One region of the Sphingomonas sp. GW822-FHT03G08 genome, then DNA from elsewhere that is predicted to be linked to it. Evidence: riboswitches for the same ligand, from Rfam matches in the RefSeq annotation. Region 1 holds a riboswitch; the other holds the start of a gene.

Region 1 (5,775 bases):
ATAGGGTCATCGGGCGTGGGTCCGATCCTGATAGCGGATAAGTTGGGTCGCCATCCCCTGGGCCGCCTCGACATAGGCGGGGCTGCCGCACACGGTCCATGCCTGGGGGATGGAGATACGGGGGATGTTGGCGATCGCCGGATGGTGGAGCATCTCGGTGCCCTGGTCGGCGATCTTGTCGGTGGCGCTCTCGACGATGAGGTAATCGGGGCCGGCCGCGACCATCTCCTCGAGGCTGAGCTGCGAGAGCGGCGGCTTGTCGAGCTTCGCTGCCAGGTTCACCAGTCCCATGCGCTGCATCAGGTCGTCGATCAGCGTGCCGGTGCCGGTCATGAAGCCGCGGCGCTGGTAATAGGCCGCGACCTTGCCGCCGCCGGGCTTGCCGATCCTGGCCAGCGCCGCCTGCATCCTCGCGACCAGTGCTTCACCGCGCTCGGGATGGCCGACCGCCACTGCTGTCTGGCGGATCGAGGCATAGATCTCATCGACCGTATTGGCGGTCTCGAGATCGAGCATGTTGTACTTGTGGCCCTTGAGCGCGCGCATCGCCGCGCTGCGCTTCGCCGGCATGCCGACGACCAGGTCGGGATCGATCGCAAGGATTTGCTCGGCCGAGTTCTTGAGCACCGGCAGACCGCGCGCCTTCATGGCCTCGCCCGACATCTCGGTGTCGGTGGCGTTGCGGGTGAGTCCGGCGATCTGGTTGCGATCGGCGAGCGCGAGAACGAGCTGATCGGCACACAGGTTGAGCGAGACGATCCGCTCGGGCTTGGTCGAGGGCGGCGCGGATGCGGGGGCGCTCGCCCAGAGCGCCGCGCCGCCCAGGGCGAGCAGCGGCAGGGCCAGGAGCTTGGCCGGAGCCATCAGAACTCGATCCCCGCCTGTGCCTTGACGTTCTGTTCACGGAAGGGGTGCTTCACCTGCGCCATCTCGGTGACGAGATCGGCGGCGTCGATCAGCGCCTGGGGGGCGTTGCGACCGGTGATGATGACATGCTTCATTGCAGGCTTCGCGGCGAGCGCCTCGAGCACTTCCTCGGTCGGCAGATAATCGTAGCGCAGCACGATGTTGAGCTCGTCGGCGATCACCATCGCGTATTCGGGATCGGCGATCATCCGCTTCACTTCTTCCCACGCCTCGCGCGCCACCGCGATGTCGCGGCTGCGGTCCTGCGTGTCCCAGGTGAAGCCCTCGCCCATCGGCTTGAATTCGATCAGGTCGGGGAAGCGGTCGAACACCGCCTTCTCGCCGGTGGCCATCGCGCCCTTCACGAACTGCACCATGCCAACCTTCATGCCGTGCCCGATCGCACGCACGGCCATGCCGAGCGCGGCGGAGGTCTTGCCCTTGCCCGGCCCGGTATGGACGATGATCAGGCCCTTCTCGACCGTCTTGGTGGCAAGCTTCTTGGCCTGGGCGACCTGAAGCTTCTTCATCTTGGCATTATGCTCTTCGTCGGTGCGCTGCTTCACGGCCGCTTCCCCCTGATGCTTCAGAACGCCACGCGGACGCCGCCATAGACGGCAGCACCCGGGGTCGCGAAGCTGAACACTTCCTCATAGTTCACGTCGAACAGGTTCTCGACGCGGCCGAATACCGAAAAGCGATCGGTCAGCTTGTACTGCGCGTTGAGATTGACCAGCGTGAAGGGCTTGAGCGACACGCGCACCGGCACATAGCTCGGGTCGGTATAGGCGACGTCGTCGATCCGGCCATTGTAGCGCACGGTCAGCGTGGTCGAGAAGCGCTCGTCCTTGCTGAAGAGCGTGGCGTTGAAGCTGGCAATGTCGCCGGGGCGGCGGACTTCGGTGACACCGTCCTCGGTAGCATCAAGATGCGTATAGACCGCCTCGATCTGCACTTGCCGGATCGGGCGCAGGCTGGCGGTGACTTCCACGCCGTGCTGCTTGGAATCGGTGGCGCGGTTGGCCGGCGTCGCGGTGTAGTTGGGCGCCGGATAGCTGGTGTAGATCTCGTCGGTCAGCTTAGAATCGAACCAGGTCGCGCCGATCACGGCCTTGCCGTCCCAGAAGCTCTGGTCGACGCCGACTTCCCAGCCCTCGGACTTCTCCGGCTTCAGGTCCGGATTGCCGATATAGGTGCCGCTCGAATAGCCGTAGAGCTCGTAATAGCCGGGGTTCTTCACGCCGGTGCCGTAAGCGGCGTGGACGCGCGTGTCGGTCGGCAGGCGATAGCCGGCCTGAACGCGCCAGGTGGTGGTGTCGGCGAAGCGGTTATTGTCGTCGTAGCGTATCGAGGCACCGCCGGTGAAGCCGCCCGCGGTCAGCTCATACTGGCCGACCAGGCCCAGATTGTCGGTGTCGCGGCGGCCGCGGAACGCGTCATAGGGCGAGCCGGTGGACGGCGCGATGTTCTGGAACTGCTCGCGCTCCCAATCGACCGCACCGGTCAGCCGGTGGCTGATCGCGTCGGTGCCGAAGCGGAAGCTCGACACGAAGGATCCCTTGTAGCGCTGGCCCTTGTCGCCATAGTTGAAGCCGAAGGCGTTGTAGCCCTTGCGCGTGGTGTCCGAGAACTGGCCGGAGAGCGTGTTGGTCCAGCGCCCGTCGAGCGCGGTCAGCTCGGCGCTGAGCAGGCCGTAAAGCGCTTCGTTGGTGAAATAGGTGCCGGGGCTGTCGATCGTGTAGCCGAAGCTCGGGCTCGCCGGATTGGCATCGGCATCGTTGGTCTCGGCATCGGTATAGCTGTAGCGCAGCACGCCGCTCAGCTTGAAATTCTCTGCCGGGGTCCAGTTCAGCTTGGTGGTCGCGCCGACATTGTCCGAGCCGATGTCGCGGCTGCCGCCGCGCGCGGTGGGATAGCCCTTGGTGTGGTACCAGCTGCCCGACACGGCATAGTCGAAGTCGCCCGAGGCGCCGGCGGCGCGGGCCGCGGTGCTGATCGTGCCGAACGAGCCGCCTTCGATGCGCGCGCTGTAGCCCGGCGCCTCGCGACCCGAGAGCGTGATGTAGTTGATTACGCCGCCGATCGCGTCCGATCCGTAGAGCGAGCTCTGCTGGCCGCGCAGCACTTCGACGCGCGCCGCCGGATCGGCGATCAGCGTGCCCAGGTCATATTCGCCATAATAGGGATCGGCCGCCTCGATCCCGTCGATCAGGACGAGGACGTGGTTGCTCTCCGAGCCGCGGATGCGGATCTGGGTCTGGCCGCCGATCGCGCCGATCCGGCTGACCGAGACGCCGGGCACGTCGCGCAGCACGTCGGAGACGATGCGGGTCTGGCGCTGGTCGAGCTGCTGCGCGGTGATCACCGTGGCGGAGGCGGGCAGGTCCTTGAGTTCGGTGCCTTCGCCCGAGCGCGAGGCGGTGACGACAATCGTATCCTGCGGGTCGCTGGCCGGGACCGCGTCTTGGGCGAAGGCCGGCGTGGCGGCGGCGATCGCGAGCAGCGAGACGAAACTGGTCTTCAACATGGGTAGTCCCCCCGGCGCCCGTGCAACGAGGGCGGGGGCCTGCCGCGAACGGCCGGTGCGAGACGCGAGGCGGGCGCTTGTTCGCCGTCGCGCACGTACCGAAGCGGCCCCTGCCGCTTGGTTCGTCGCTCAGACGGAGAGATACCGTGCCCTGGCCATCCCCTGGACCAAAGCAAGAGCGACCGTTGCGCCGGCAGGTCTCCTGGCTCGCGGGTCAGGGCGTGATGCACGGCCTTCCCGGACCGATGGTCCAGTGGCTGCTCCCTCGATTGGGGAGCCAGTGCATCGCGCTCGCCGCTTACAGTTGCAGGGACAGCCGCGGAATTGGACGGAAGGCCCGTCCGCACCGCATTCCCGTTTAAGCCCCTTTCGGGGCACCGGCGCGATCTTGTCGTGGAGGGCGTGTGCCCTCCACGGCGCGGCGCATAGGGCAAATGGAACGCCGCGCCAAGCCGCTCAGCACTCCGGATCGGTGCAGCGGGTGACGATCGTGCCGTCCGCCGTCTTCGCTGGAGCCTCGGGAATGAGGACCGTCTTCGGCTTCGGCGTCTCGGTGGCGACGGGCAGCGGAGTGAGGATGGGCGCCGGGCTCGGCGCGGCGTCGGGCGTCGGCGAAACGATCACGGTGCCGCTCTTTGCCGGCGCATCGGCGGTGCGTGCGAGGAACAGCATCAGGCCGGCTATGCCCGCCAGCGGCAGCAGCCAGAGCAAGTGTTTGCGGATCAAGGGCGATCTCCATGCGGAAGCGCTCCGGCGGCGGGACCCGCCGCCGGAGCGTTCGTTCGGTCAGGGCAGGGTGTTGCCGATGCTGATGACGTGGAGCCGCCCGCGATTGGCGTCGATCTCGGTCGGTGCCGCGGCGTAGATCACGTCCTCGGTCGTCGACTTGAGGATGCCCGAGATGCGGGTCACCGCGCTCTGGGCCGGCGCGACCTGGTGTACTGCCCAGGTCGGGCTTTCCGCCGCCATCAGGCCACTGCCCAGCACGGTGAAATAGACCCGCGCCCGGGTGCCGTTGTGCGTGGTCTCCACGGCGGCGGGCACGTCGTTGTTCGCCGTGTAGATCTTCACCCGATCGACCCAGGCGCCGTTCCAGCGCACGCGGTAGACGTCGAAGTTGTACGCGTTGGTGCCGCCGGCGGTGCGATAGCGATAGGCGATGCTCGGCCGGGCATATTGATCGACGGTGAGTCCTGCCGCCTGGATGCCGACGCCGTCGTTCGAGTTGTTCCACACCTCGCCGGTGCCCAGCCCCTGGAACAGGACATTGGCGGTGGTGCGCGTGGCCGGGGCACTGAGCGCGACGCCGTTCGCGGTGCGGAATACGCCGGCGGCGACATCGTACTTCAGGTAGGAGCCGTAGTGGCGCAGCGAGCGCGGCGTGCCATAGGCCCATTCGAAGGCGATATGGACGTTGCCCGCATCGTCGATCTTCAGGTCGTCGGGATAGACGTAGTTGGTGTTCTCGCGCGCGAAGATGCCGATCTTCGACCAGCTGTTCGCGGCATTGTCCCAGCGATAGAGCTCGCCCTGGCCGGCATTGTTGTAATGGTTGCGGATGATCAGGAAGATGTCGCCATTGGGCGCATCCTCGGCGATTGGATAGGTTGCGCCGACAGTGCCCGGCATGTCGCTGATGCGGCGCAGCATTCCGGTGGGATCATTGGGTGCGCTCGAGCGGAAATAGCGCCAGTCGTCGACATGATGATCGGTCCAGACATGGATATAGCCGTCTCCGTCCACCGCGATCGTCGGCTGGTCATGCCCGACATCGTCGGCATGGCTCCAGACATTGCCGTTCTCGTCCTTGAGATAGTCGATCGTCCAGGCGCCGGTGCCGGTCTTCACACCGATCTTGATCTTGTGCGTGCCGGCGGTATCGCCCGGCGCGTTGAACGCGACATAGGTGGTGTTGCCCTTCACCACCATCGGCCGCCACCAGGCGGCGGCATTGGAGGAATCGGTCTCGGCCGGTACCGTGTCCACGACCACCTGGGCCTGGGCGGTGGCGGGCGTCAAAAGGGCAAGCGGGCACAGCAACGCTGTGCTGGCAATCAAGCGCAAGCGCATGGCATTCTCTCCTGATTTTAGTTTTGGTTACTCGGTACGCGTCTCCTTGGACCGGGTGTGTCGGGCGGATCAGCCGCCCGTCAGGTCAATCGCGAAAAGCCCGCCGCTGGCGGGGAAAGCCTCGAGCTGGGCAGGCGAAAGCCGCATGCGCGAGCTTGTTGCGTAGAGCGTGTCGCCAGCCAGCGCGGCGCTGCTGAGATTGGGTGCCGGCACCGGGATGCTGCGCAGCATGGCGCCGTCGGGCGCCAGCTCGGCGATACAGCCGCCGCCCC
Region 2 (5,775 bases), 1.4 Mb from region 1:
CTTCCAGCAGTTGACCTTCACCTGCTCGGGATAGTTGCGCATCATCGCTGCCCAGGCCCGCGCGTCGCCGCCGGGGTCGCCGACATCGCGGATGATGCCGGCGCTGTCCTGCGCAAGGGCAGGCAGGCTGGGGGCGAGCGAAAGGAGCAACGCAGACGCAAGGAACCTGAGCATGGGTGAACTCGCAATGTGGATTGTGACGCGAGCCACGATTTGCCCGGTCCCGCGGCTTTCGTCACCGCCCAAAAATTGGGGTACCACCATTTCCGGCGGAGTTACCGCCCGACCGTACCACAGCCGGGCGGTACCAATTGTCAGGCCGGCTCGGCCACGCGGACGCGCAGCGCCCGTGCCGCGGCGACCATCGCGTCGATCGCCGGCTTCACTTCCTCCCATTTGCGGGTCTTGAGCCCGCAATCGGGGTTCACCCACAATTGCTCGGGCGCGAGGTGCGCCTGGGCGAGCTTCATCAGTTCGACCATCTCGTCCTGTGTCGGCACGCGCGGCGCGTGGATGTCGTACACGCCCGGCCCGATCGCGCTCGGGTAGCGATAGGCGGCGAAGCCCTCGAGCAGCTCCATCTGCGAGCGCGCGGTCTCGATCGAGATCACATCGGTATCCATCGCGCCGATCGCCGGCAGGATGTCGTTGAACTCCGAATAGCACATGTGGGTGTGGATCTGCGTCGCGTCAGCCACGCCCGCCGCGGTCAGGCGGAAGGCATCGACCGCCCAGTCGAGATAGGCATCCCAGTCGCGCCGGCGCAGCGGCATGCCCTCGCGCAGCGCCGCTTCGTCGATCTGGATCGCCTTGCAGCCAGCCGCTTCCAGGTCGAGCACTTCGTCGCGGATCGCCAGCGCGATCTGCTGGCACGATGCCGAACGCGGCTGGTCGTCGCGCACGAAGCTCCAGTTGAGGATCGTCACCGGGCCGGTGAGCATGCCCTTCATCGGCTTGTCGGTGAGCGACTGCGCATAGCGCCACCACTCCACCGTCATCGGCTCAGGCCGCGAGACATCGCCATAGAGGATCGGCGGCCGCACGCAGCGCGAGCCATAGGACTGGACCCAGCCATTTACCGTGAAGGCGAAGCCGGCGAGCTGCTCGCCGAAATACTGGACCATATCGTTCCGCTCGAACTCGCCGTGGACCAGCATGTCGAGCCCGGCTTCCTCCTGCCAGCGGATCGTCCGCTCGGTCTCCTCGCGCAGGAACTGTTCGTATGCGGCGCTGTCGAGATTGCCGCGATTATGCTCGGCCCGGGCGTGGCGCACTTCGGCGGTCTGCGGGAAGGAGCCGATCGTGGTGGTCGGGAAGGGCGGCAGGTCGAGGACCTCCGCCTGCACCACGGTGCGCTCGGCATAGGGCGAGGTCCGCTCGCGCATCGCCGCGCTAACCGCCGCCATCCGCGCCGCGACCTTCGGATCGTGGATGCGCGGCGAGACCTTGCGCGCCGCAGCCGCCGCACCCGATGCGGTGAGCTTCGCGGCCACCCATTCGCGCCCGCCATTGAGCGCGTCCTTGAGCGTCGCCAGCTCGTCGATCTTCTGCACGGCAAAGGCGAGCCACTGCTTCACTTCGTCGTCGAGCTTCGGCTCCAGCGCCAGGTCCACCGGCACATGGAGCAGCGAGCAGGACGGCGCGATCACCAGGTCGCGCGTCGCTGCGATCGGCTCGATCCGGTCGAGCAGCCTCTCCAGGTCGGCCCGCCAGATGTTGCGTCCGTCGATCACGCCGAGCGACAGCAGCAGTCCCTTGGGCGCAGCGACCAGTATCTTGTCGAGCTGGTCCGGCGCGCGGACGAGATCGAGGTGCAGCCCGGCCACCGGCAGGTTGACCGCCAGCGTGAGGTTGTCCTCCAGCGCCCCGAAATAGGTGGCGAGCATGATCTTGAGGCCGAGGCGCGGAAGCTTGGCATAGGCGCGGGTGATCGCGGCGCGCTGGCGCTCGCTCAGGTCGGTGACGAGGATCGGCTCGTCGATCTGCACCCATTCGGCCCCGGCATGCTGCAGCTGGGTCAGCACCGCCGAATAGAGACCCAGCACTTCGTCGAGGAAATCGAAGGGATCGATATCGCGGCCCTTGGCCAGGCTCAGCCAGGTGACCGGCCCGAGTAGCACCGGCCGCGTCTCGTAGCCGAGCGCCCTGGCCTCGCGATATTCGTCGACGATTTTGGCGGAGGAGAGGGCGAGCTTCTGCCCGGCGACCAGCTCGGGCACCATGTAATGATAATTGGTGTCGAACCATTTGGTCATTTCCTGCGCGGTGTGGCCATGGCCATGCGCGCAGCCGCCAGTCTCCCCGGTCGTGCCGCGCGCCATCGCGAAATAGGTGCCGAGGTCGGCGGTGCCGGCGGCGACGCCGTAGCGCTCCGGGATCGCGCCCAGCATCAGACTGGTGTCGAGCACATGGTCGTAGAAGGAGAAGTCGTTCGACGGCAGCCAGTCGACTCCGATCGCGGCCTGGCGGGCCCAGGCGGCGGCGCGCAGCCCCGCGGCGGAATCTAGCAGTTCGGCTTCGGTGGACTTGCCGCTCCAGAACTTCTCCAGAGCGAATTTCAGCTCGCGTCGCGGACCGATCCGCGGAAAGCCGAGCGTGGCAACAGTGACGGTCATGGTCTTCATACCCCGATGAAGGGCGGGGGAGACCGGCATGGACACGCACACGCACCGCGAACGAATAGCCCGGCCGCGGCAAGCAGGCGGCCAGACCGGGCACCCCGCCGGTGGACGTTATCGCGTCAAAGGCAGGTCTCCTGGCTCACGGGTCAGCGCGGACGATCCGTCTTCCCAGGGTTGCCCCCAGTGACATGCTGGACCGCCGCTCGCCGCTTACAGTTGCGGGGGCAGCGCCGGAATCGCACCGGCTTCCCGTCTTAGCTTCCGCGCGGATTTGGCCCGGCGGAAGAACCTCGACCGCTTAAGCATCCGCCTGCCGGGGTGGTTCGTCAAGGGTGATATAAAGAATTCTTTATATGATGGTTTCGGGAGAGCCTCTATTCCGTCATGCTGAACTTGTTTCAGCATCCACCTCTACCCCAGCGATACCGCTCGAGGCGCGTTGGACCCTGAAACAAGTTCAGGGTGACGGAGGATTGGAAGCGGAAATCACCGCTTCCCAGCCAGTTCCCGCCCAAGCCGGTCCACCCGCAGCCACCGCCCGCCGGTGTACCAGTGATGCTCGCCGTCCCCGGTCAGCGTGCATCCGATGCAAACTTCGGCGACACCCTTCTCGAACGGCATCGCCCCGTCGTATCGCCGCGCGATCACCAGGTGCAGCGCGCGGTCGATATAGCCGATCTTGCCGTTCCATTCGGAACGTGCACGCCCGTCGACGAAGGGATCGGCGCCATTGTCCATCGCCATCACCGGCGCGCTGCGGCCGTCGCGGGCGACATAATGGAAGCTCTTGCCGACATGGACGGTAGCCAGTCCATCCCGGTCATGGTCGAGCTTCATCCGATGCGCCGGCGCCAGCCGGATCGTGCCGTCGGCGTCCTGCGCCGCGCAGTCCGGGAAGGTGTCGAGCTCGCCGCCGCGCGGGGCGTAGAAGCAGGGGAGGGGGTAGCGCTGCTGAGCCGGTTCGGCGGGTGTCGCGAGCGTCACGAGCGGAAGAAACAGCCAGTGCATGGGGCGAGGCTATCATGGCGCTGTGCCTCGCACAAAGACCGGCTCGCCGTGACATATAAAGATATCTTTATATCGGGATTGCGCGGCCAGGGCGAAGCCTGTAGGGCGCCCGCATCCGCCGCCGGTGATTCCCGGCGCGTAACCGATTCACATCTGGAGACAGCTCGTGGCTACCGTGCTCGACAAGGACTATGTCATCAAGGACCTTTCGCTTGCCGCCTTTGGCCGCAAGGAAATCGAGATCGCCGAGACCGAAATGCCGGGCCTGATGGCGCTCCGCGCCGAGTTCGGTGCTTCGAAGCCTCTCAAGGGCGCGCGCATCACCGGTTCGCTGCACATGACGATTCAGACCGCCGTGCTGATCGAGACCCTCAAGGAACTCGGCGCCGAGCTGCGCTGGGCGACCTGCAACATCTACTCGACCCAGGACCATGCCGCGGCCGCCATCGCCGAGGCCGGCATCCCCGTCTTCGCCGTCAAGGGCGAGACGCTCGAAGAATATTGGGATTACGTCATCCGCATCTTCGACTGGGGCCAGGACCAGACCTGCAACATGATCCTCGACGACGGTGGCGACGCCACCATGTTCGCGCTGTGGGGCGCGCGCGTCGAGGCGGGTGAGGAACTGTTCACCCCGTCGAACGAAGAGGAAGAGATCTTCGTCGCCACGCTGAAGCGCTTCCTTGCCGAGCGTCCGGGCTACCTCACCAAGACCGTCGCCACGATCAAGGGCGTCTCGGAAGAGACCACCACCGGCGTGCACCGCCTGTACGAGCTGTCGAAGAAGGGCAAGCTCCCGTTCCCGGCGATCAACGTCAACGACAGCGTCACCAAGTCGAAGTTCGACAACCTCTATGGCTGCAAGGAATCGCTGGTCGACGCGATCCGTCGCGCCACCGACGTGATGCTCGCCGGCAAGGTCGCCTGCGTCGCCGGCTTCGGTGACGTCGGCAAGGGTTCGGCCGCGTCGCTCCGCAACGGCGGTGCCCGCGTTCTGGTCACCGAGATCGACCCGATCTGCGCGCTGCAGGCGGCGATGGAGGGCTATGAAGTCGTGACGATGGAAGAGGCCGCCACCCGCGCCGACATCTTCGTCACCGCCACCGGCAACGAAGCCGTGCTCACCGTCGACCACATGCGCGCGATGAAGAACATGGCGATCGTCTCGAACATCGGCCACTTCGACAGCGAGATCGAGATCGCCGGCCTGGCGAACTTCAAGTGGACCGAGATCAAGCCGCAGGTCGACGAAGTCGAGTTCCCGGATGGCAAGAAGATCATCGTGCTGTCGAAGGGCCGTCTGGTGAACCTCGGCAACGCGACCGGCCACCCGTCGTTCGTGATGTCGTCGTCCTTCACCAACCAGGTCCTCGCCCAGATCGAGCTGTGGACCAAGTCGGACGAGTACAAGAACGACGTGTACGTCCTGCCGAAGCACCTCGACGAGAAGGTCGCGGCGCTGCACCTCGACAAGCTCGGCGTGAAGCTGACCAAGCTGACCCAGAAGCAGGCGGACTATATCGGCGTCACCGTCGAGGGTCCGTTCAAGCCGGATCACTATCGCTACTGATCCTTCGCCGTCAGGCGAATGAAAGGGCCGCGCTTCCCCCCCGGGAGGCGCGGCCTTTTTCGTTGGCGCGGGCCGACTGCCGTACTGTTGTAATCTCGCAACACGCCGCAACAAACTGTTGTCGCAAGGCAACCAAAACCCGCATTTCCGCGTCATGGCAAAGTCAGGGACAAAAGCCGGCAACAATCGGCTCCGAGGTCGCACGGTCAGTTTATTAAAGGGGATGTATCATGCGTAGCTCTTGTGCGCTCACCCGGCGCGGCCTGTCCTTTACCGCGTCGGTCGCCGTTCTTGCTCTAGCCCAGATCGCCACGCCGGCAGCCGCGCAGACCGCGGACCAGACGCCGGCGCCCGCCGAGGCGCAGGCCGCGGTTCCGGAACAGGCCGATCAGGCCGCGCCGCAGGAAGGCGCCATCGTCGTCACCGGTTCGCGTATCCGCCGCCAGGATTTCGAGACGCCGAACCCGGTCGTGACCCTGGGCGCCCAGACGCTCCAGGAATCGGGCACCACCAACCTCACCGACTTCCTCACCGGCTATCCGGCGCTGCAGGGCTCGGCGACTTCGGGCAACAACT

What was found. A riboswitch is a leader RNA that binds a small molecule or an ion and turns the genes downstream of it on or off. The one in region 1 is predicted to bind cobalamin.
Region 2: linked by a shared signal. The riboswitch ahead of metE (5-methyltetrahydropteroyltriglutamate--homocysteine S-methyltransferase) and the one ahead of AC1RJ5_RS11310 (TonB-dependent receptor plug domain-containing protein) in region 1 are both predicted to bind cobalamin.

What each region holds. Positions count from the first base shown of each region.
Region 1 is NZ_JBXAMZ010000001.1:2,450,601-2,456,375, reverse strand. It holds gene AC1RJ5_RS11325 (FecCD family ABC transporter permease) at 1-10, opposite strand, end outside; gene AC1RJ5_RS11320 (ABC transporter substrate-binding protein) at 7-864, opposite strand; gene cobO (cob(I)yrinic acid a,c-diamide adenosyltransferase) at 864-1,472, opposite strand; gene AC1RJ5_RS11310 (TonB-dependent receptor plug domain-containing protein) at 1,493-3,433, opposite strand; cobalamin riboswitch at 3,609-3,830, opposite strand; gene AC1RJ5_RS11305 (hypothetical protein) at 3,890-4,159, opposite strand; gene AC1RJ5_RS11300 (BNR-4 repeat-containing protein) at 4,220-5,503, opposite strand; gene AC1RJ5_RS11295 (2-dehydro-3-deoxy-6-phosphogalactonate aldolase) at 5,573-5,775, opposite strand, start outside.
Region 2 is NZ_JBXAMZ010000001.1:1,011,882-1,017,656, reverse strand. It holds gene AC1RJ5_RS04395 (hypothetical protein) at 1-174, opposite strand, end outside; gene metE (5-methyltetrahydropteroyltriglutamate--homocysteine S-methyltransferase) at 315-2,615, opposite strand; cobalamin riboswitch at 2,729-2,929, opposite strand; gene AC1RJ5_RS04385 (WG repeat-containing protein) at 3,108-3,629, opposite strand; gene ahcY (adenosylhomocysteinase) at 3,796-5,199, shown strand; gene AC1RJ5_RS04375 (TonB-dependent receptor plug domain-containing protein) at 5,430-5,775, shown strand, end outside.